DNA from 4 places in the Paenibacillus sp. J2L1-98 genome. Region 1 is predicted to be linked to each of the others. Evidence: a T-box and tRNA genes for the amino acid it is inferred to sense, from the RefSeq annotation. Region 1 holds a T-box; the other regions hold tRNA genes.
The links. A T-box is a leader RNA that pairs with one kind of tRNA and senses whether it is charged. The one in region 1 lies ahead of AC0YNZ_RS00605 (arginine--tRNA ligase), so its partner is inferred to be a tRNA-Arg.
Positions count from the first base shown of each region.

Region 2: it encodes a tRNA-Arg, which carries the amino acid that the T-box ahead of AC0YNZ_RS00605 (arginine--tRNA ligase) is inferred to sense. The anticodon was not compared.
Region 3: it encodes a tRNA-Arg, which carries the amino acid that the T-box ahead of AC0YNZ_RS00605 (arginine--tRNA ligase) is inferred to sense. The anticodon was not compared.
Region 4: it encodes a tRNA-Arg, which carries the amino acid that the T-box ahead of AC0YNZ_RS00605 (arginine--tRNA ligase) is inferred to sense. The anticodon was not compared.

Region 1 is NZ_JBWDNW010000001.1:125,203-130,969, forward strand. Features, by position in the region: gene AC0YNZ_RS00600 (heavy metal translocating P-type ATPase) at 1-723, opposite strand, end outside; gene AC0YNZ_RS00605 (arginine--tRNA ligase) at 821-2,692, opposite strand; T-box leader at 2,742-2,974, opposite strand; gene map (type I methionyl aminopeptidase) at 3,062-3,808, opposite strand; gene AC0YNZ_RS00615 (rhodanese-like domain-containing protein) at 4,157-4,507, opposite strand; gene AC0YNZ_RS00620 (pseudouridine synthase) at 4,590-5,279, opposite strand; gene AC0YNZ_RS00625 (YbjQ family protein) at 5,574-5,767, opposite strand, start outside.
Region 2 is NZ_JBWDNW010000011.1:151,776-157,542, reverse strand. Features, by position in the region: gene AC0YNZ_RS19810 (gluconeogenesis factor YvcK family protein) at 1-677, shown strand, start outside; gene whiA (DNA-binding protein WhiA) at 684-1,613, shown strand; gene AC0YNZ_RS19800 (HPr family phosphocarrier protein) at 1,821-2,090, shown strand; gene clpP (ATP-dependent Clp endopeptidase proteolytic subunit ClpP) at 2,252-2,836, opposite strand; tRNA gene AC0YNZ_RS19790 (tRNA-Arg) at 3,027-3,101, opposite strand; gene AC0YNZ_RS19785 (sugar-binding transcriptional regulator) at 3,434-4,471, shown strand; gene gap (type I glyceraldehyde-3-phosphate dehydrogenase) at 4,584-5,588, shown strand; gene AC0YNZ_RS19775 (phosphoglycerate kinase) at 5,763-5,767, shown strand, end outside.
Region 3 is NZ_JBWDNW010000030.1:48,018-53,784, forward strand. Features, by position in the region: gene AC0YNZ_RS28815 (aspartate/glutamate racemase family protein) at 1-484, shown strand, start outside; gene AC0YNZ_RS28820 (hypothetical protein) at 512-706, shown strand; gene AC0YNZ_RS28825 (HD domain-containing phosphohydrolase) at 839-1,990, opposite strand; tRNA gene AC0YNZ_RS28830 (tRNA-Arg) at 2,172-2,248, shown strand; gene AC0YNZ_RS28835 (DUF4870 domain-containing protein) at 2,548-2,904, shown strand; gene AC0YNZ_RS28840 (hypothetical protein) at 3,103-4,161, opposite strand; gene AC0YNZ_RS28845 (small acid-soluble spore protein P) at 4,308-4,463, opposite strand; gene AC0YNZ_RS28850 (hypothetical protein) at 4,509-4,685, opposite strand; gene AC0YNZ_RS28855 (hypothetical protein) at 4,701-5,048, opposite strand; tRNA gene AC0YNZ_RS28860 (tRNA-Ser) at 5,173-5,261, opposite strand; gene serS (serine--tRNA ligase) at 5,343-5,767, opposite strand, start outside.
Region 4 is NZ_JBWDNW010000004.1:302,867-308,633, forward strand. Features, by position in the region: gene AC0YNZ_RS11575 (Gfo/Idh/MocA family protein) at 1-1,059, shown strand, start outside; gene AC0YNZ_RS11580 (ThuA domain-containing protein) at 1,060-1,788, shown strand; tRNA gene AC0YNZ_RS11585 (tRNA-Arg) at 2,330-2,406, opposite strand; gene AC0YNZ_RS11590 (hypothetical protein) at 2,646-3,551, shown strand; gene tig (trigger factor) at 3,641-4,930, shown strand; gene clpP (ATP-dependent Clp endopeptidase proteolytic subunit ClpP) at 5,161-5,754, shown strand.

The sequences.
Region 1 (5,767 bases):
CTTGCCATAGCCGTCCGCTCCGTGCTGCGCCCGGAGCGAAGCCGAGACTTCAATATATTTTCCAAGCAGCACGGCCGTAATCACGACAGCGGAGGTTTCGAAATATAGCGGCGGGGCATGAGCAGCAGAAGCTGAAACCGGACTTAGCAAGCCGTTCTGAAATACGGCATAATGGCTGTACAAATAAGCAGCGGTCGTGCCGATCACAACCAGTACATCCATATTCGCGCTCCGCTCGCGCACCGCATGATAGGCGCCAAAATAAAAGGGAAGTCCAATCACAAACTGTATGATCGAAGCGAGCGCAAGCTGCAGCCATGGCAGCGTTAACCACGCCGGCAAGCTGGCAAGCCATGGCTCCAGCAGAGGAATATGCTGTACCATACCGGTTAATAGCGGCAGCGTTAGCACAGCCGATACGGCGAGCCTTAGCTTAAGCGATTTATGCTCTTTATGCAGTCCTGCCTCTGCCGTCTCATTCAGGAGCGCCACAAATCCCAGCTGCTTTACCCGCTCGGCTATTTGTTTAGAACCGAGCAATTCCGGCTTAAACTGAACCCATGCTGTTCGAAGCGGAAAACTGACCGCCGCCAACTGTACGCCATCCATTTTGCCGACTGCCTTCTCGATCCTCGCTGCGCAAGCTGAGCAGCTCATACCATGCACCGCAAAATCTATCGTAATATCCCGTTCCGACTCATCATTCTGAGCTGCATGCTTCAACTAAAGCACCCGCCTTCCATTCATTGCCGTCCAAATGCCTGTACCTCTGCGTTTATCTATATGACAGGCAATCGAATTGCATGAATGGAACATGCGGCTACATCCTGTTCGGAGCGGGTATGCCCAATATTTCCAGCGCATCCTGCATCGTTTGTTTATAACGCCCGGTAAGCCATATGCGCAAGCACTTCGCCTGTCCTTCTGCTTTAAGAATCGGACAGGCTGCATAGAAGTGATTAAATAAAGCAGAAAGCTCATAAACATACGAGCACAATTGATGCGGAGCCAGCTCCTTGACAGCTGCTTGAAGGGTCTCAGGCCAATAAGCAAGCTGTCGAAGCAGACTTCGTTCCTGAGCCCCCAGCTCATTGAACGCCAATAAATCATGCGGGGGTGAATCAGACACTCCGGTCCTCTTCAAAATGCTGCTGGAGCGCGCATAGGAATAAAGCAAATAAACACCGGTATTCCCGGATATCTCCGTCGCCTGATCGAGATCAAATACAACCTCCGTCTGCAGATGGTAACGCAGCAAATAGTAACGGATAGATGCGGCCGCTATCACATGACTCGCTAAACCGGCTTTGCGGGAACGTTTCGCATCGATGATTTGTTCCATTCGTTCCAAAAAATCAGCAATTTTGATGCCGATCCCTTGTCTGCCCGACATAGCGTAGGCATGTTTGCCGTCGGATGTATCGATGCCGAGACCCTTTGCTATGCCTTGACTAAGCGACACGACGCCATAGCTGACATGCCGGAGCTGCTCTGCTTGCTTCTGATAGCCTAGGGCGAGCAGCGCCTGCTTGACCATCGCCTGCGGATATTCCTGCCGCTGATCAATCACATTAATGACCATATCGGCGCGGCCTATTTTCTTCCTCACACCGCCTGAATGGGTGGACCATAGGCGATCCGCAAACTTTTTGTAGCGAAAATCTTGATCGAGCAAACCAAACTTCCAGAGGTGATAAGCGATGTCCTTGGCGGTATAGGTCAGAATGCCATTCGAGCGAACGAGTACTTTATCGGCTTGAAACTCCGATTGCTCATCCGGCTCGCCCTCGGCTGCCGGCTGCTTCAGCACATAGCAGCCCTTCAGCTTTCCTTCGTCTTCCAGACGGAATATTTCTGTCGTCTGCAGAAGCGCAAACGCCCTTGACCAAAAGCCCTCCCTTACAATGCTGCTTTCCCACACGAGAACATCGTAAGTGATGCCGAACCGCTTCATTTCCTCGATATGCTCGCGTACGATCCGTTCCGCAATGAGCAGGCCCATCCATCCAACATTGGAATGGCCCTCCTCCAGCATGGTTAGCACACTTGTACGCTGCTTGAGCATTTCTGGCTGCTCCTTGTACGCTTTATTGATTTTGGCATACGTCTCCCAGCAAAAATCGCCAAAACGGTCATAAGGCTGCTCCGTCGTCGTATTCAGAATGCCTACCACTGTATCTGCTAACTGATTGCCCAAGTCATCGATATAGTTATGCACCTCTACTTCATGACCTGTCCTTCTCAGCATTCGGGCTAATGTGTCGCCTATGCAGGAATTGCGCAAGTGACCGATATGAGCCGATTTATTCGGATTGATCGACGTATGCTCGATGAGCACTTTATTGCCGGATTGCATGCTGAAATACGCCGGCTGAGCCGATGCCTCCGCCCACCAGGTCCAATTTACAAAAAAGTTAAGAAAGCCTGGAGGCGCGACCTCAATTTTTCCGACCGAAGCGGCAATGCCTGAATGAGCAAGCAGCTTTTGTTTGAATTCACTTGCGATTTGCGATGGCGCACGCTTCAATAACTTTGCAAGCTGCATAGCGATGCTGCTGCTGTAATCGCCATGCTCAAGACTAACGGGATGCTCGACCGCGATCTTTAAATTTTCTGGTCGCACCAGCTTCTGCCCCGATAGAAGGTCCTGCGTTATTTCTTCAATGGCCGCTATGATTTGTTCATGAATCATTAAAGTCTCCTCCATTCGGCTAAAATAAAAAAAGGCCCCCGTCTCTAAAATAAGAGACGAGAGCCGTAAAGATCCCGTGGTACCACTCTAAGTGCCAAGCTTAATTCCGGCTTGGCCCCTCGTTTTCATAACGGTCTATGACCGGATTTGCCTACTGCTGCACGTTCGGTTCGGCAAACCATTTCCTGGGCCCGCTTCATCTAAGACATCCGTACCGGCTTCCACTGACCCGGCTCGCTGCAACTATCCGTCATAGACTACTGTCCCAATCACTAATGTTATTTATATCCAATTGATTGCTTAAATGTATTTATACAGGATACGAATGGCCATGTCAAGATGGAATATAAGACCGTTTTGCATGCAAGCCTACTGCTCCGTCAGGATGACCGGACCATCTTCTGTAATGGCAATCGTGTGCTCATATTGGGCCGATAAGCCGCCGTCAACCGTTCTGGCCGTCCAGCCGTCTTGATCGATTTTGCTATGATATTTCCCCGTATTTAACATCGGTTCGATTGTCAGTACCATTCCAGCCTTTAAACGCGTTCCTTTATGCGGAGGTCCATAATGGGGCACTTGAGGCTCCTCATGCATTTCCTGGCCGATGCCGTGTCCAATAAAATCTCTCACGACCGAGAACCCTTGCGACTCAGCAAAAACTTGAATAGCATGCGAAATGTCGCCGATTCTATTTCCCACAACGGCCTGTTCAATGCCTCTATAGAGCGATTCCTTCGTAACATCGAGCAGCTTCTGCGATTTTTCCGACACATTCCCGATCGCATACGACCATGCCGAATCCGCCAGCCAGCCATCCAGGTTGACAACCATATCGACCGTCACGATATCTCCTTCCACTAACAGCGTCTGACTAGGAAAACCGTGACATATAACATCATTAACCGAAGTACAAGTAGCAAACGGATATCCGTGATACCCTTTTTGTTCCGGTATTGCTCCATTATTTTGTAAAAAGGTTTCAACAAATTGATCGATTTCCAGTGTCGTAATACCGGCGCGAATGAATGTCCGCAGCTCCCGGTGACAGGCCGCTAAAATCTCGCCCGCTTTTTTCATTTTCAAAATTTCGTCCTTCGTCTTGATTATGATCATTGCTATCACCCAATCCTTCACTTCATTTACGACGCAGCTTGAACTGTTTTCCCTGAAACCAATATGCTTTTTAGATTAACCTAAATGTCGTTAAAAATATATCCAACTAACATCTAACCCCCATAACAAGCTGTAAGCAGCTGCATCCTTATACTCTTTTTTATGATCCAATAAGCGAATTTATTAAATTAGGATGATCGTCCACATCAAAAAGCCGCAGGTTTTTATTGTGCAGCCGACTTTATTTCCATTATCCATTGCCGGGTTTTCCTATGGGACCGGATAAAAAAAAGCCCTCAGAAGGACTTTTTTCAAAATATCGCTTTGTGCAGGGATTGATCATCCCGTTTATTCGCCGTATGTAACTTCGCCTGGCCATTGGAGCATGCCGCCGGTTACGTTGACAACTTTATAGCCTTGGGCTTGCAGGAAGTCGCAGGCTTTGCCGCTGCGTCCGCCGCTGCGGCAGATGAGTATGATTTCTTGATCGCCCTGCTGAAGCTCATTGATGCGCTCTTGAAGCTCAGAAAGCGGAATGCTGCGTGCTTCCTTGATATGGCCAGCCTGCCATTCGTCTGGCTCACGAACATCAACGAGGTTTAAGGATTTGCCTTCTTTCAGCTGGTTCTCCAGCTCGGCTGTCGTTATTTCCGGATACATATTTTTCATCCCTTCAAGCTTTGCTTGTTGTTTATTCATTCACATGCATTGTATCGCGAAGGTACGTCAATGTCCATATTGGAATGAACACACCGCATATGAACGCAACTATATAACTTGTTTAATTAAGCTGAGCGAACAGCCTCTGTAACTGGCCTGCGGTAAGGTCTTTCCATTCCCCTTTTTCTAAACCGTCCAAGGTAATATTCATAATTCTTATGCGTTCGAGTCTTAGAACTCTAAAACCGAGAGCCTTGCACATTCTCCGAATTTGCAGATTAAGACCTTCAGTCAGAATGATCCGGAACTCATATTCACTATGCATAATAGCAGCGCATGGCTTGGTTCTAGTGTTCAAAATATCTACGCCGTTCGACATTTCCTGAAGAAATTGGGATGTGACCGGTTTATCCACTTTCACCAAGTATTCTTTCTCATGACCGTTCTCCGAGCGCATCATTTTGTTTACGATATCTCCGTCATTCGTTAATAGTATTAATCCCTCTGATGCTTTATCCAATCTGCCGATCGCAAAAATCCGGGAGGGATGGTTTATAAAGTCAATAATATTACCTGTAACATGCTTTGCTGCTGTACAAGTTATGCCAACCGGTTTATTAAGCGCAATATAAACGGCTTCCCCTTTGCTTGCTATTGCATGTCCGTCAATAAGAACAACGTCTTCTGGCGCTACGGAAGCCCCCGGCAAACAAATCACATGATTAATTGTAATTCTTCGGGCGCTTATTAAGCGGTCCGTTTCCCTTCTGGAACAAAAGCCTGTTTCGCTTATATATTTATTAATTCTCATATGCAGCCCGCTTTCCAATCAAAAATCAAATAAAAAAGCACCTGATTTCGTTTGAAATCAGATGCTGAGTAACCATGTAAACTGGTAAGCATTTTATCAAAGCTTTCAACCTGAGTATAACCGAAACATATCATTTTACCTAATAGATTGTAAAATCAATAGAATAGACAAACGCAGTTTATCATTCAACCGATCGCAGCACCTGCATAACAAAAAAAGCGACAAAACCCGATTACATAAGCGCTGCTTATACCAATCAAAGTTGTATCGCTTTCCTTCAAAATCGCGCTTAAGTTACAGACGAACGGCCGTTCCGCTAACGGCAACCATAAGCATTCCTTCGCGCACGACCTCATAATCAATATCGATAGCAACGATCGCATTGGCTCCCAGCCGCGCAGCCTGATTCTTCATCTCATCGATCGCAACGTCACGCGCTTCCTTCAGCTTGCCCTCGTATGCACCGGAGCGTCCTCCTACGATGTCCG
Region 2 (5,767 bases), on a different contig from region 1:
CGATGACCGATATTTCCGGCGACTTCGTCACCGGCATTCGCGAGCTAAGCCGTGTCCTCGCCGTTCGAGGGCGGGTGCTCCCGGCTGCCGGCCGGGCGATTGTGCTTAAAGCGGAAATGGCCGACGGATCGATTGTCACCGGGGAATCAATGATTCCGAAAGCGGGCAAGGTAATTAAGCGGGTGTTTTTGGAGCCGACCAATGTGGAGCCGCTGCAGGAGGCGGTCGAAGCGATTGAGCAGGCGGACGCCATTTTGATTGGACCCGGCAGCTTATATACAAGCATTATTCCGAATCTGTTAGTTCCGAAGCTTGCGAATGCGATAGTGGATTCGGAAGCGGTAAAGCTGTTTGTTTGTAATGTTATGACGCAGCCTGGAGAGACTGATAACTATTCGGTAGGAGATCATTTGGACGCGATTCATGCTCATATCGGCCATCATTTATTTGATTACGTGATCGTGAACGATGGCGAGATTCCGCCGCAAATCGAAAGCAAATACGCAGAGATGGGTGCGAAAGCGGTTCATCTGGATTTGGACGCGGTGACCCAAAAGGGTTATGAGGTAATTGCGGACCGTCTTGTTTTATTCCGTACTTTTTTGCGGCATGATGCCGAACGTTTAAGCCATCATATATATAAATTAGTTGAGAATTGGATGTTACGAAAGAGGTGATACATAATGTCATTTGCGGCGCAAACGAAGAAGGAGCTAACATTAATTGAAGCGGACGGCTGTTGTGAGAGAGCGGAGCTATCCGCGCTCATACGGATGAATGGTTCGGTTAGCGTATCCAGCCGCAAAGTCGTTTTGGACATCTCAACGGAGAATGCAGCGATTGCCAGAAGAATTTATTCCCTGCTCAAAAAGCATTATGAGGTGCACGTTGAGCTGCTTGTCCGCAAAAAGATGAGACTCAAAAAAAATAATGTCTATATCGTCCGTATCCCGGCGGGGGTACAGGAAATATTGAGCGAGCTTAAAATTGTATCCGAAGGCTTTATGTTCAACCTTGGCATCGACAAGGATATCGTACGAAAGCCCTGCTGCAAACGTTCGTATTTGCGCGGCGCTTTCCTTGCAGGCGGTTCCGTCAACAATCCGGAAGGCTCTTCTTATCATCTGGAAATTTCCTCGATGTATCAAGAGCATTGCGAGGCGCTCGTTGACCTTGCGAACAAATTTGATTTAAACGCCAGATGCATTGAACGGAAAAAGGGTTTTATCTTCTACATCAAAGAGGGCGAGAAAATTATCGAGCTTCTCAATATTATCGGTGCGCATCAAGCTTTGTTCAAGTTTGAGGATGTCCGAATTATGCGCGACATGCGTAATTCAGTAAACCGGATCGTCAATTGCGAAACGGCTAATCTGAATAAAACGATCGGAGCGGCTGTTCGTCAGATCGAGAACATTAAGCTGCTGCAGCGTGAAGTAGGGCTGGATAGTCTGCCTGATAAATTGAAGGAGGTTGCCGAAATTAGGCTGCAGCATCCCGATATGAATCTGACAGAGGTTGGCGAAATGCTGGGAGGCAAGGTCAGTAAATCAGGCGTAAATCACCGTTTGCGCAAAATTGACGAGCTTGCTGAAAAAATCCGCGGTGTGTGAGCTTTCATCCTAGTGCATCAGCTGGTATAATGATATAATAATTCAAGGTGAATTTATTTAAAAAGATAAGAACGTATGAGTCTCACCTTGTACGAGGCTTATCTTTACCCGGAAAACGAGCTTTTGCAGCCAGAAGACGGCAAATAGAGCCGTTAACGCTAGTGCCGCATGCTAATGATTGAGTAAAATATAGGGGGTATGGTTTCCATGACAAGGCTTCCGGTAGTAGTTCGTCTTAAGACGGGACTTCATGCAAGACCTGCAGCATTATTCGTACAAGAAGCGAACAAATTTTCCTCCGAGGTATTTGTAGAGAAAGACGACAAAAAAGTGAATGCTAAATCCATTATGGGTATAATGAGCTTAGCAATCAGTTCTGGCACTGAAGTATCCATAAGTGCAGAGGGTTCGGACGCAGAACAGGCTGTAAACGCTTTAGTCGCTTTGGTAAGCAAAGAAGAGCTGGAAAACCAATAATGCAGAAGGGGAGAAGTCACGCAGGTTCGCATATGAGCTTGCGGCGGCAGCTCTTTTTTTTGTGTGAGAGGCGTATAAGTGTTTGATGATGAGGCAAAAAAAGAGCAGGCCCGGAGTTGTTCTCCGGCCTGCTCTTTTTTACTTTAAGCTTCTATAAGCGTTTATGCCAGCTTCTCAATAACCTTATCGACAAGACCGTATGTTCTCGCTTCTTCCGCGCTCATGAAGTAATCGCGGTCGGTATCTTTCTCGATGCGCTCAAGCGGCTGTCCGCTGCGCTCTGCCAAAATGCCGTTCAGCTTGTCACGCATATTAAGGATGCGTTTCGCGCGAATGGCGATATCGCTCGCTTGACCTTCTGCGCCGCCGAGCGGCTGGTGAATCATTACTTCGCTGTTTGGAAGCGCGTATCGTTTACCTATAGCGCCTGCAGTTAGCAGGAAAGCACCCATGGAAGCGGCCATGCCGACACAAATTGTGGACACGTCCGGTTTAATGTATTGCATCGTATCGTAGATAGCCATGCCTGCCGTGATCGAACCGCCTGGGCTGTTAATATAAAGTGAAATGTCTTTCTCAGGATCGTCTGCAGCCAAGAAGAGCATTTGAGCGATGATGGAGTTGGCCACCACGTCATTTACACCGGATCCTAGAAAAATAATGCGATCTTTCAATAGGCGAGAGTAAATGTCATACGCACGCTCACCCCGATTGTTTTGCTCAATAACCATAGGAACGAAATTCATATCCAACGTAAGCCCCCTCCTCAAAACAATGAATGGTTAAATCGTATTCTCATAATAACGGATGAAAAGTCAAAAGTCAAAGATAGTCAAACGAGTCCGCTAATTGAAATAAAAAAACCGTTCCAGTGTATAGGAACGGTTAGTATGTATCATGATAGGTGTTGCATGCTTATGCAGTTAAAAAGTGTTGTGGCGCGCCCGCAAGGAATCGAACCTAGATCTCAGCCTTCGGAGGGCTGCGTCATATCCATTGGACCACGGGCGCATAAGCTAAACGGCTGAAGCCGTCCTTAATGACAAGGCTAACGTTTTGCGGCGAAATATAAGTCCAGCATATGGTGAAACCTATGCCTTCTTATATTTGAAAATAGTCGCAAAATTTATTATATGTTATTGAAGTTGTGAAAGCAAGAGCAATTCTAAAATTAATTTTGTGAAAAATGTGACGGAAACCGTTTTCAAATGAAAAACGGCTATTGCTACAATTACATATTTCCGATAAAATAAAGGTGGGACTTGAAATGAAGACGCGGGACATAATGAGTCCAGTGTATTTAAACCGAATACGCTGTAGGCCGATGGAGTGAAGGATGAGAGATGCGTCAGATCGTTGAACTGCAGCAGCAGCTTGTGCCGGATCTGCTCGACGTCATGAAGAAACGGTATTCGATTCTGCACCAGGTAATGCTATCGGATTTAATCGGACGTCGAACGTTGGCGGCGGCATTATCGATGACGGAGCGGGTGCTTCGGGCGGAGACCGATTTTCTGAAAACGCAAGGACTGCTCGAGATCCATACAGGGGGCATGCGAATTAGCGATTCAGGCAAGCTTTTATTAGAACAGCTTGAACCTTTCTACAAGACCATGTTCGGACTATCCGAGCTGGAGGAAAGGATACGCAGCCATTACGGACTGTCGCAGGTCATTATTGTAGCAGGCGATTCTGAAATCTCAGCACAGACGAAGCGAGAGCTGGGCCGTGCTGGATGTCAGGTGCTCACTAAGGTCATGCAGCCTAATGACGTTGTGGCGGTTACAGGCGGAACGACAATTGCGCAGCTGTCGAATCAATTGTCCAGTTCCACACAGCTGAAGACGAATTTTTTTGTACCGGCTAGAGGCGGTCTTGGCGAGAGCCTGGATTATCAAGCCAATACGATTGCTTCCATGATGGCGAAGCGCACAGGAGCGCAGTACAGGCTTCTGCACGTACCGGATCATCTAGGCGAGGAAGCGTTCGCGTCCATTATGCAGGAGCCTAACATTCGGGAAGTTGTGGATGTCATTCGCAGTGCCCGCATCGTTGTACACGGAATCGGAGATGCTATCGTAATGGCAAGACGCAGACGGCTGGACAATGAGATCATCGATGCTATGGAAGCTGAAGGTGCGCTTGCAGAGTCGTTCGGGTTTTATTTCGACCGCAAAGGCGCTGTCGTGCACAAAATGCAGACGGTAGGGTTACGACTCGAGGATATTGTTAAAACTGAAGTTGTTATAGGCATAGCCGGCGGCAAGAGCAAAGGCGAGGCTATAGCGGCGATTATGCGCTTCGGACACAATGACGTGCTCATTACCGATGAAGCGGCAGCACTGGAAATTGTAGCCTTAATCGAGCAAGAGAATGATTAGGCAGCAAGCAATGAGGAATCATGATGATTTGCAAGTGGTCTAGCCATGTCCACAGCAAAACATCTTGAATTATATATATTAATCTTTTAAAAACGCTTAGGAGGAAACAAAAATGGTTAAAGTTGGTATTAATGGTTTTGGTCGCATCGGTCGTAACGTATTCCGTGCAGCATTGAACAATCCTGATGTTCAAATCGTGGCAGTAAACGATCTTACAGACACTGCAACACTGGCACATCTTCTGAAATATGACACTACACATGGTCAACTAGACGGTACTGTTGAAGCAAAAGAAGGCGCGCTTATCGTAAACGGACGCGAAATCAAAGTATTCGCAGAGCGCAACCCTGCAGACCTTCCTTGGGGATCCGTTGGCGTAGAAATCGTAGTTGAATCAACTGGTATTTTCACAGCTAAAGAAAAAGCTGAGCTTCACTTGCAAGGCGGCGCTAAAAAAGTTATCATCTCCGCTCCAGCAACGAACGAAGATATTACAGTGGTTATCGGCGTTAACGAAGACAAATACGACCCTGCGGCACATACCATTATTTCCAACGCTTCTTGCACAACAAACTGTCTTGCTCCTTTCGCAAAAGTATTGAACGACAACTTCGGTATCGTAAAAGGTATGATGACAACTACTCACTCCTACACTAACGATCAATCCGTTCTTGACGTTCCTCATAAAGACCTACGCCGTGCTCGTGCTGCTGCGGAAAACATCATTCCTTCGTCTACTGGCGCTGCGAAAGCTGTTTCCCTCGTATTGCCTGAGCTTAAAGGTAAATTGAACGGTATGGCAATGCGTGTTCCTACGCCTAACGTATCCGTAACTGACCTTGTAGCTGAGCTTAAAGTTAACGTAACGGTTGAAGAAGTTAACGCTGCTTTCAAAGCGGCTTCTGAAGGCCCGCTTAAAGGCATCTTGAACTACAACGAATTGCCGCTTGTTTCGAGCGACTACAATAGCGACCCTGCTTCCTCCACAATCGACGGTCTTTCGACTATGGTTGTTGAAGGCAACATGGTTAAAGTTATTTCCTGGTACGACAACGAGTGGGGCTACTCGAACCGCGTAGTTGATCTTGCTGCTTACATTGCAAGCAAAGGTCTGTAAGCAAAGAAGGCGGACGGACTTTGGCCTCTCGCGCATGCGGAGCTAAAGTCCTTGATTTGCGGCTTCTAGGAGTCGTGAATCATGGGGGCGTTTCTTCTTTGAAGGAGCGCCCCTCTTTTTTTTGTAGTCTTATTTTTATACCTTTCCATAACAATTTTCCGGGAGGTTTCATTGATGAA
Region 3 (5,767 bases), on a different contig from region 1:
CGTGTCGAATATCGCAATCCCTTGCAATACGTCGCATTATTTCTACAACGATATGCAGAAGATGACGAGCATCAACATCATTAACATGGTGGATGAGACTTTGAAAGAGATCTACAACACCTACGGAGAGCATTGCAAAATCGGTATTTTAGCTACAAATGGGACCGTTAGCAGCGGTGTATACCGCAAAGGCTGTACTCAGTACAATATGCAGCTTCACGAGCCTAACGACTCGATTCAAGAGCATGTGATGGACATCATCTACAACAAGGTTAAACGCAATTTACCGGTAGAACCATCCGAGTTTGAAGGCATCATCAATCATCTTCTGATCCATGATCAATGCCAGTGCGTAATCATCGCATGTACCGAATTATCAATCATTCCAATTCAAAACGAGGTCTCGAAATATTGTGTAGACGCAATGGCCGTGCTTGTTCAAAAGTCTATCGAGCTGTCCGGCAAGCAGTCCATCACGAAATAAAGACGAAAGCGCAAAAGGAGGCTCGGCATGACGGCCCATGAGACGGAAGCATTCAAACAATTTTTGACCGTTTCCTTCGAAGGGGGCATACGGCTCAGAGAATTGCGGCTGTCAGAAGTCGAGCTTGAATTTATAGCAGCACGCTATCCAAATGCCTGCACGAAGCCTCTGGAAGCAAGCGCATATCCGGACGGCAAGCTATGGTTCGAGGTTTCATTATAGCGCAGCATGCGCGATTCGCTTATGACACTGCACAAAAAATCCGGAGATACTGATCTCCGGATTTTTTGTGTCTTTGCTTATTCATCCCTAAAAGACCCGAAACATTTCTCCTACGAGATCTAACCAACAACTCTATTCAATTTCAAGCATATCGGCATCCCGGTCTCTTGCTTCAAGAATTTGCGGCAGCTGCTCAAAAAACACATCCACCACTTGCGGGTCAAAATGCCGCCCCCGTTCTTCCTTAATAAGGGCCAATATCCGTTCCAGCTCCCAGGCCGCTTTATACACCCTTGAGCTGCCTAATGCATCGAATACATCTGCAAGCGCGGTAATGCGCCCGTAGATATGAATGTCCTCGCCTGCAAGCCCTTGCGGGTACCCCGATCCGTCCCATTTCTCATGATGATGCAAAGCGACAATTGCCGCAGCCTGCAGAAGCTGCCTCTTGGAATTTCGCAATAGCTGGTAACCGATATCGGCATGTCCCTTCATCTGCTCAAACTCATCAGCCGTTAGCTTTCCCGGCTTTTGCAAAACGGCATCAGGTATAGCTACCTTACCGATATCATGCATAGGTGAAGCGCTGCGCAGCATGTCTGCCTCCGACTTACACATGCCTAATCCTAACGCTAAAATATAGGAATATTGGGCGACCCGCTTAACATGATTACCCGTTTCCTTCGAACGGCCCTCGCCAATTTTACCCATTGCCATAATAATCTCTTTTTGCGTTTCGAGTATTTCCTCATGCAGCATGATCGATTCCAAAGATTTACCCGAGTACGATGCGGCAAGCGATAGGTACTCCATATCCTTCGTCGAGAACGTCTGTTTTTCTGTCAATTTATTAATAGCTTGATAAGCCCCGATCACTTCTCCCTGATTATTGCAAAAAGGGATGGTCATAATCGACTTCGTCCGGTAGCCGGTCTTTCTGTCGCTATCTGGATTATGTCTGGGATCCTCATAAGCATCGTCTATAAAAATCGGTTGTCCAGAGCTGATCGCGCTTCCCACTAGCCCGCTTCCGTAAGGGATTCGAATTTCTCCCACACCGTGAGCGACTGCCGTAAACAGCTCATGACGCGCAGCGTCGATAAGCCAGACCGTGCAGCGGTCGGCAACGACCATTTCCCGGCCCATGTTCGCCATTAAAATAAGTACGGACTCCAGCTTTATTTCATTAGCTATTTTTGCTGTATATTCGAAGATCACTTTGAGCATTTGCTCAGGCGATAAATCTAATTTATAAGAGTGGGATTCATTGAAGTTTTCTTGCATGCAGGGCACTCCTCCAGCCGTACGAGCTCATAACCTTTACAATTATTCGCTCTCCTGCACGCTAAATCCTGCTATTCAGACAAGAAATGCCAGTGTTATCGACAAAAATTGCATTTGTTTCATTCAATAATCGTTGATCTTGCTTACTTTAAAGCACACATGCTATAATTAGTATTGCTGCGCGTCCGTAGCTCATCCGGATAGAGCAAACGTTTCCTAAACGTTAGGTGGGAGGTTCGAGCCCTCTCGGGCGCGCCATTTCTTTACTCGTCTGTTGACCGCAACATACGGCAGCTTGATGTTTTTGTTGTTACTTAGCTCATCTATTAAATACTTCCCTGAGCCTTGTCAATTAACAAGGCTCTTTTTGAGCTTAATTCTCGGAATGATTTTGCACCTTACGACTGCCGCATCTAAGCCCCATTACAGACCATCTTATTCGCATTATGCAGCCAAGCTGTTCATTGATAAATTTATGCATATCTTTCAGCCCTTCTAACGTATAACTACATAAGTCACTTTAGTCGGCTGTTCTTATCATAAGGAGGCAATATATAATGAATCAACCTTTCGGGCTTCATAAAGAAGAGAAAACGTACGGAATGCTTTCCCATCTGCTCGCTTTCAGCGGATTAATTATTCCGTTTGGCAACATTCTCGGCCCGCTTATCATCTGGCTCATGAAGAAGGACCAATCCAGCTACGTGGATATGCACGGCAAGGAATCGCTTAACTTCCAGATCAGTAATACCATCTACACCATCATTTCCAGCCTGCTCATATTCGTACTCATCGGCTTTGTAACTACACCGCTTTTATTTATTTTCTGGCTCGTATTCACCATTATCGGTTCCATTCGCGCATCCGAAGGGAACAGCTACCGTTATCCGTTAACGATTCGTTTTTTCAAATAAAACAGAAAGGCGCCGGAACTGGCCAGTTCCGGCGCCTTTCTGTTTTACAGCTGCGAAGTATATTTCTTCGGAAGCGCGTGCTGGCGATCCAACTGATCCATTGCCTGCTGGCGCAGCTATCGCCTGGGAAACCACTTTTGTCACCACCCGAAGCAGAAGCCGCCCCTGACAGTCAGGAGCGGCTTCTAAATGGGTTTCTTATAGTCCAACCGGCTGTTGGAACAACTTTGTCAGCTCATCCAGCGTAATAGCGTCAGCCGGAATTTCATTCTCGAACTTTGGAGCTTTATCAATATCGGAATAAGTTACGTCATAATGAACGCCAAGCTTCATCTTCTGACCGCTCTCTTTATCCGATGCTTCAACATTTATTTTGCCTGCTTGGTAAGAGAGGTAGCCATCTGTAATAGCGCCGGTAAATGTCAGCGTGTTTACTTTGACATTATTTTTGAGCGTATCCAGTATTTCTGTTTTGTTTGTCTCAAGATCCGTCTTAAACTTCTCGATATCAGCCTTCTCTAGCTGCAGCGACTTAAGCGATTCTTCATTCGCAAGCAGCACTTCAAGCACTTCAGGCAGCACCTGGTTAATAACGGTTTCTACCGTTTTTGGATAGTTGTCTGCGTTGATTTCGAATGCAACGACTTGATCAGCTTTCAAATCGGCTGGCAGACCAGCCTCCTCCGCCTTAGGCTCGCTGAAGTAAGTCTTCTCGTCAAAATGCTTAAGCAGTATGTCTCCAAGCTCCTTGCCAAGCTTCTGCTGCGCATCCAGATCGATCTCAGCCGCGCCCTGCTGCTTCGCAAGCTCCTTCAGATCAATCTTGATGAACTTGCCTGTAACGGTCTCAGGCAGCGGCAGCATCGGAATTTGCGGTATTTTCACATACAGCGTTTCCTCTGTCATGATCATTGGTACGGTCAGTTTCATTTCCATATCGCCCGGCAGTACGATCTCCATATTCATATCCGTACGCATCGGGTCCTTCTGATAAACAGCATTGACTGAAATTGTCGCATCCTTAATCATGCCTACGATCGCCGCTGTTGCAGCCGGATCACCCTGCATAGCTGCATCCTGCGGAATTTCCAGCTCATCCAAACCTAATGACATTTTAACTACATATGAGTCCGCACCTGCGATCTTCGTCATAGCTGCTTGCAAAGCTTCCTTCGGCGGTTTTGCAGAGCTGCAGCCTGCAATGACGACCAAAATAACAGCTAGCAAAAGAACCGTTATTTTATGTACCTTTTTCATGCAATAAGTACCTCCCCTATCTTTTTATAAGCACCTCCATTCTATACTAAAAAAACAGCTTTTAGAAGTTATAACCAAAAATTCCCGTTCAGCGAACTGAAACGGGAATTTTGATCTATACATTTTTGGCGCCATCGAATTAATTTTTAAGAGCCATCCGGGTTATTATGACTCACGTGATTATGCTGCTTCGTCTTCTTAGAACCGGATAGCGGCGCCTGCTGCCCGCCGCCGTTGTCACGCTTCGACCTATTGCGCTGCTGATTGCTTTCCGGCACTGGAAAAGCTTTTGATTTAGCCATTTAGAACCCTTCCTTTGTCTATTCCATTTTGTATTTAAGCAACCGTTAATTCTTTTGATGCTCTAAATCAGCCGGGTTATCATGATTTATAGCGTCTTGATTGCGCCGGTCATTTTTGTCCTGCTGCAGCTGCTGTGCCTGATGGCTATTGACCGGTTCGATGTCTAGAGCATCAACGACATTCGATAAATTTTTATCGGCAGTTCCTTTTGCTTTCGTCATAAGTGGTTGTCTCCTCTACGCGTGCGTCAAACGATGAAGCGCTTGTGCACATTCATGCAAATGTCTGGTGTAATCCTGTATCAGCTGCTGTATGATGTCGCCTCGCTCATCGACGGATATCTTGTCCTTCTCGACGTCAATAAGCTCAACCCTCACTTCGCGGCTATCCACATAAGTAACTTTAAAATCAAACGAATACATTTGATGACCGGCTGCATCTATCGTCACGCGCAGTGACTTCGAATCCGCCTCATCCGGCAGCACCTTGCAGCGGTCGGCGCTGTTCAGCGTTTCCGGCAAAGTTTGTCGCCAAGCATCTGCTAAGTTTTCCTGATTCATTTGCAGCTCATCTGATTTACCCATTAAATGAAGCACCTCCACACGTATAACATGCGGAGGGCGACTTCATTTTATACGAGGAGATGAAGTACAAAAAAAGCCCAAACGCTTGGCGTTTGGACTTGTTCATATGTAGCTAATAAAAATATGGAGGAGAGAGTGGGACTCGAACCCACGTGAGCTTGCGCTCTAACAGTTTTCAAGACTGCCCCGTTATGACCGCTTCGGTATCTCTCCATCGTTTAATTGTCACAAGAGATATTGTACCACAGGTCAAAATAAAGATGCAACTAAATTTTGACCTTGTGGCAAAAAAATTTAAAGTTTAGGTGCTTCGATCAAGCTGATGCCGCCCATATATGGACGCAATACCTCTGGAATCGTCACCGATCCATCCGCTTGCTGGAAGTTTTCGATGATCGCAGCAAAAGTACGGCCAATCGCCAAACCTGAGCCGTTTAACGTATGCACGAATTCCGGCTTGCTCTTCGTATCTCTGCGGAACCGGATTCCGGCGCGGCGCGCTTGGAAATCCTCTACATTCGAGCATGACGATATTTCACGGTACGTTCCCGCGCTAGGGAGCCATACTTCAAGATCATACGTTTTTGCCGCTGTGAAGCCCATATCGCCCGTACAAAGCGTTAGAACACGATATGGAAGCCCAAGCAGCTGCAATACCTTCTCGGCATTAGCGGTCATTTTCTCAAGCTCTTCGTACGAATCCTCTGGCTTAGTCAATT
Region 4 (5,767 bases), on a different contig from region 1:
GCAAATTCGCATATGGAAAACATGTCCCGCTTGGAAGGGGTGCGCATTACCGCTCTATGTGATTCGGTAAGTGAGGCTGTAAACCGGGCCGGCGACAAATTAGGCATCCCGGCTGAGCGCAGATTTAATCAATATTCGGATTTGATCGCTTGCGAAGAGGTGGATGCCGTACTATCCATTACGCCGAATGATGTTCATTTCGGGATCGTGAAATGCTGTCTGCAGCAGGGCAAAGCCATTATGACGGAGAAGCCTTTCACCCGCACATACGAAGAAGCCTGCGAGCTGAATCAGCTATATCTTGCTAATCCCATTCCATCAATGGTTGGCTTCTCCTATCGCTATGTGCCTTCCTTCCGCTATGCACGTGATTTGATTAAGCAAGGAAAGCTGGGACAGATCAGGCATGTTTTCGTCCAATATTTACAGTCATGGGGGGTTCCGGTTTACGATACGCCGATGAATTGGCGCTATCGCAGCGAAATTACGGGAACCGGCGCACTCGCCGATCTCGGCTCCCATATGGTCGATGCGGCCCGGTTTATGATTGGTGAATTTGATGAAGTGTCGGCACATATGAAGACATTTATTACAAACCGGCGCGACCCTGCTGCAGGTGCTGAGGGTACGGTAGATGTAGATGATTTCACCGGTTTTCTGGCGACGCTTGATTCGCAGGTAACAGGGGTGTTCCAAACGTCAAGAAATGCATACGGTTCAGGAAACCAGCTTGAATTGACGATTTACGGCGAGTTGGGAACGATATCGGTAGGCTGTGAGCGGGGGAATGAATTAACATGGATACACCCCAATGAGGAGCATCAAGCCTCCGTTGTGACAGAAGTGCAGAGGGTGCCGTCCCGATACGAGCTCACCCAGATGCAGGATTTCTTCGATATGGTGCGCGGCCATGTACGCGAGGAGCTTCCTACGATTGAAGACGGCTATGCTAATCAAGAAGTGCTTGAAGCTATTTATCAGGCTGCAATAAACAAACGGACAGTATCCTTAGAGCAATTCCGGTCCAATCAACTCGCATCAGCAGGAGGAGAAAGATAGATGAAAACTCGCGTTACCGTATGGAACGAATATCGTCATGAACGGACGAATGAAAAAGCTAAGGCCATATATCCGGAAGGCATTCATGCAGTTATCGCACGTTCCTTGGCGGACTACGGCTGCGATACGAAAGGCGCGACGCTGGATGAACCGCAGCATGGGCTTGATGAGCAGACATTGAACAATACGGATGTATTGATCTGGTGGGGGCATATGGCGCATGACGAGGTAGATGACCGAATTGTTGAGAAGGTGCATGAACGCGTTCTGCAGGGCATGGGACTTATCGTTCTTCATTCCGGTCATTATTCGAAAATATTTAAAAAGCTCATGGGTACCAGCTGCGCATTGAAATGGCGCGAGGCGGACGAGAAGGAACGGCTTTGGGTCGTGAACCCGGCGCATCCGATCGCAGCCGGAATCGGTGAATACATCGAGCTTGAGCAGGAAGAGATGTACGGCGAGCATTTTGATATCCCTACTCCCGATGAGCTCGTATTCGTCAGCTGGTTTGAAGGCGGAGAAGTGTTCCGCAGCGGCTGCACCTACTTTAGAGGGCAAGGAAAGGTGTTCTATTTCCGGCCGGGCCATGAAACCTATCCAACTTATCACAATGCGGATGTGATGCGGGTTATTGCCAACGCTGTGCAATGGTGCGGGGCAGCAGGGGGCGCGAAGCCTAATTACGGGCATATCCCCGTTCCGATGGAAGCGATTGTAAGCCGGTAAGCCGGCAAGGCGAAAAGGGCTGTCTCATAAGGTCATTGACCTGAGACAGCCCTTTTAAGGCGTAGATAGAGCCTTGTATCATTAGCTGGAAGACCGAAGAGTGTGAAATAGCCGTCAAACAAGCTGGCACATTTGATTTAATTACATTCCGTGAACTTAATTGAGCGATGTAAAGTTGGCATGACCGAATAGTTCGATTTGCGAAACTAAACCCATTATTTTTTCTTTCGTCACTCAAAAATAAGCAATTAATGCGATGATATAAACTTAAATCGGGCTTTGCTCAAACCTGCTGCGGATTAGTCCGACGAAATGAACCTAATTTCAGCTAGTACTGCCGGACAGTCTGTTTTCGTTCAACTAACCCCGATGAAGCACTGGGAGCGTTCCGCCTTTTCTTGCTTAGCGGATGGTTTGGAGATAAATGTGATATTATATATAGCACCCGGACAGATCTTAACTAGACGAAAAAAACCTCCTTCGAATTTAATGATTGAAGGAGGTTTATGTATTAACAATAGCTTTGTTTGTGAAAAATAAATGGCGTCCCGGAAGAGATTCGAACTCCCGACCGACGCCTTAGAAGGGCGTTGCTCTATCCAGCTGAGCTACCGGGACACAAGAAATAATATAACACATGGTATTGTATTATTGCAAGCACATTTTTAATTTATTAGTTTATTTCATCTAAAATACGGTTTATGAGTTGTTGGCATACTTCATTTGTTTTTTCTTTTGTTTGTACATGGTATAATTGGACGCAAGATTGAATGAATGATCAAACGGCGTGACCATAAGGCGGTGTTATCATTACAACTCCCAACGACACACAAGGCGACAACAAGGATAACGTTTATTTGTTCCCTAGCATGCTGGACCATTATCAGGTACAGTTAACCCGTATGCTAGAAGCGGAGCAATACGGGGAGGCCAAGGAATTGCTGCGCTTTTTGCTGCAATGCCAGGGCGAGGATGCGCGCCATTATGAAGAGTGGGACAGTCTTCTGACATGGCTCGACATGGCCTTTCCCGAAGACGGAAATGGTGAAGACGGTACGGGATTTATTTTAGCCAAGCAAGAGAAGGAGGACGACGAGGCGACAATGCGCGAGCAGCTTCTAAATCCTCCCGACCAGGATGAGGCTTATGTGAATCAAGTGCTCTACATCATGCAAAATCATCCGATGATCGATCAGCAAATACTTGCCCTTGAACGCGCTGTTTATATCCAATCTCCTGATATGAATGATTCCATCAAGAAATGGCTGGTAACTAGCCAGGCACATCCTGTCGTTCAATTTAAGGCGCTCCAATGCTTGCGCAAGCGAGGCGCCACCGGACCGCTAGCCCTGGAGAGATTGGGGGAGACCGTAGAGCTCATACTGGAAGCTACGCCTCTTTCAATGGATGATTTCCCTTCGCCGGTTAATCGGATTTTAGAGCGGACGGAGCAGGTCGCTGAGGTTGATGATCCAACATTGCCGCATTTTGCCAGAGAGTTATGGAAGGAAAGTTTACAGTTTTTGTATGGTACGGCAGCTTATCATTGGATGCTGAGGGAAGACGAGGATACGGTTGATTACTTTGCGGCTGCACTGCATTTGACGCTGCTCCTAACCGTTTACGGCTCGGCGAACGATGACGATATTCGTGATACATACGGCATTACCGAAGGACTAAGATTCCGTTATGAACAAGCGTGCAAAGCATTAAGACAGGTTGCTGTCCTGCAGCAATCACGGGAAGACGAACCAGAGTCTTGATAATCTGGCCCAGCTTGTTTATAATAGAATGGTTTATGAAACGTGATAACTAGAGATGCATGAGCATTTTTCGGAGGGGAAGGCATAAAATGAAAGCAACATGGGAAAAAATAGACAAGAACATCGTGTCAATCGACGTGGAGGTAGAAGCGGAGAAAGTCGCTGGTGCTCTTGATCAGGCATTTAAGAAAGTGGTTCAAAAAGTAAACGTACCTGGATTCCGTAAAGGTAAAGTGCCGCGCGGCATTTTCGAATCCCGTTTTGGAATTGAGAGCCTGTACCAGGATGCAATTGACATTCTGCTGCCGGATGCATATTCCGATGCAGTGAAAGAACATAATCTTGAGCCGGTTGACCGTCCTGAGATTGATGTTGAGCAGTTCGCAAAAGGCGAAATTTTCAAATTCAAAGCAAAAGTTATTGTTAAGCCTGAAGTAACGCTTGGCGATTACAAAGGTTTGGAAGTTGAAGCGGTCGCATCCGAAGTGACGGAAGAGGAAGTTGCAGCTGAGCTGGAGCGTTTGCAGCAGCGTCATGCTGAGCTTTCTGTTATTGAAGAAGGCGCTGCAGAGAACGGCGACATCACGGTTATCGATTTCGACGGTTATGTAGACGGCGAACAATTCGAAGGCGGAGCAAGCGAGCGTTATTCGCTTGAGCTTGGTTCGAATTCCTTCATCCCAGGCTTCGAGGCGCAAGTTGTCGGCATGCAAATCGGCGATTTCAAGGACGTTGAAGTAACGTTCCCTGAAAGCTACCACGCAGAGCATCTTGCAGGCAAGCCTGCTGTGTTCAAAGTGAAGCTGCACGAAATCAAACGCAAAACGCTTCCAGCTCTTGACGATGAGTTTGCCAAAGACGTTAGCGAGTTCGATACGCTTGAAGAGTACAAGCAGGATCTCGTAAGCAAACTGAAAGTGCGCAAAGACCAAGAAGCTGAGCAAGCTCGCGAAACAGCAGTTGTTGATAAAGCTACTGCAGCAGCGGAAGTTGAAATTCCTGAGCCGATGATCGTTTCTGAAACGGACTACATGATCAAGGATTTCGAAAACCGTCTTAAAATGCAAGGCATGAACATGGAGCTGTACTTCCAATTCTCCGGTCAAAACGAATCCGTACTTCGCGATCAAATGCGCGGAGATGCTGAGAAACGCGTTCGCAACAACCTTGTGCTTGACGCAATCGCTAAAGCTGAAGGAATTGTTGCAAATGACGAGGATTTGAACGAAGAGCTTGAGAAGCTGTCCAAAGCGTACAACCGTCCTACCGAGGAGCTTCGTGAAATTTTCACGAAAAACGGCAACCTAAACAGCTTGCAAGAAGATATCGCGCTTCGCAAAACAATCAAGTTCTTGCTTGAAAACAGCAAAACGGTTTAATCGCTCACATAAGCAAAATTAAATAAAACGTTTGTCTCAAGATAAGGCACGTCATTGGTACGTGCCTTATTTTGACCCTACATATGAAAATGTGCTTGCCATGGAGGCTAATCTCCGTACATATCGAACGGCCGTCGTCGTATACTGTATTATCGGAAAAATGACATCACTACGACGACGTGTTACAATAAGTAAGTAACAAAAGTCATAAACGAAAAGAGGTTGGTCGCATGAATCTGGTACCGATCGTAGTCGAACAAACGAATCGCGGGGAACGTTCTTACGATATTTACTCCCGTTTGCTGAAGGACCGTATTATTTTCCTTGGGAGCGCAATCGATGATGATGTAGCAAACTCCATCATTGCACAGCTGCTGTTTCTGGCGGCCGACGATCCGGAGAAAGACATTCATCTGTACATCAACTCTCCCGGCGGCTCCGTGACTGCGGGAATGGGTATTTTTGATACGATGCAATATATTAAGCCTGAGGTGTCCACGATTTGCATGGGCATGGCAGCAAGCATGGGCTCGCTTCTGCTAACAGCGGGTGCGAAAGGCAAGCGCTTTGCGCTTCCTAATGCTGAGGTAATGATTCACCAGCCACTTGGCGGCATAAGCGGTCAAGCTTCTGATATCAAAATTCATGCGGATTGGATTTTGAAAACGAAACAAAAGCTAAATCAAATTTACGTAGATCGCACCGGACAGCCCTATGAAAAAATCGACCGCGATACCGACCGTGACAATTTCATGAGCGCGGAAGAGGCTCTTGCCTACGGTTTGATTGACAAGGTGATTACTGCACCGGTATCGACGATTTAATCGAAGGGGTGAT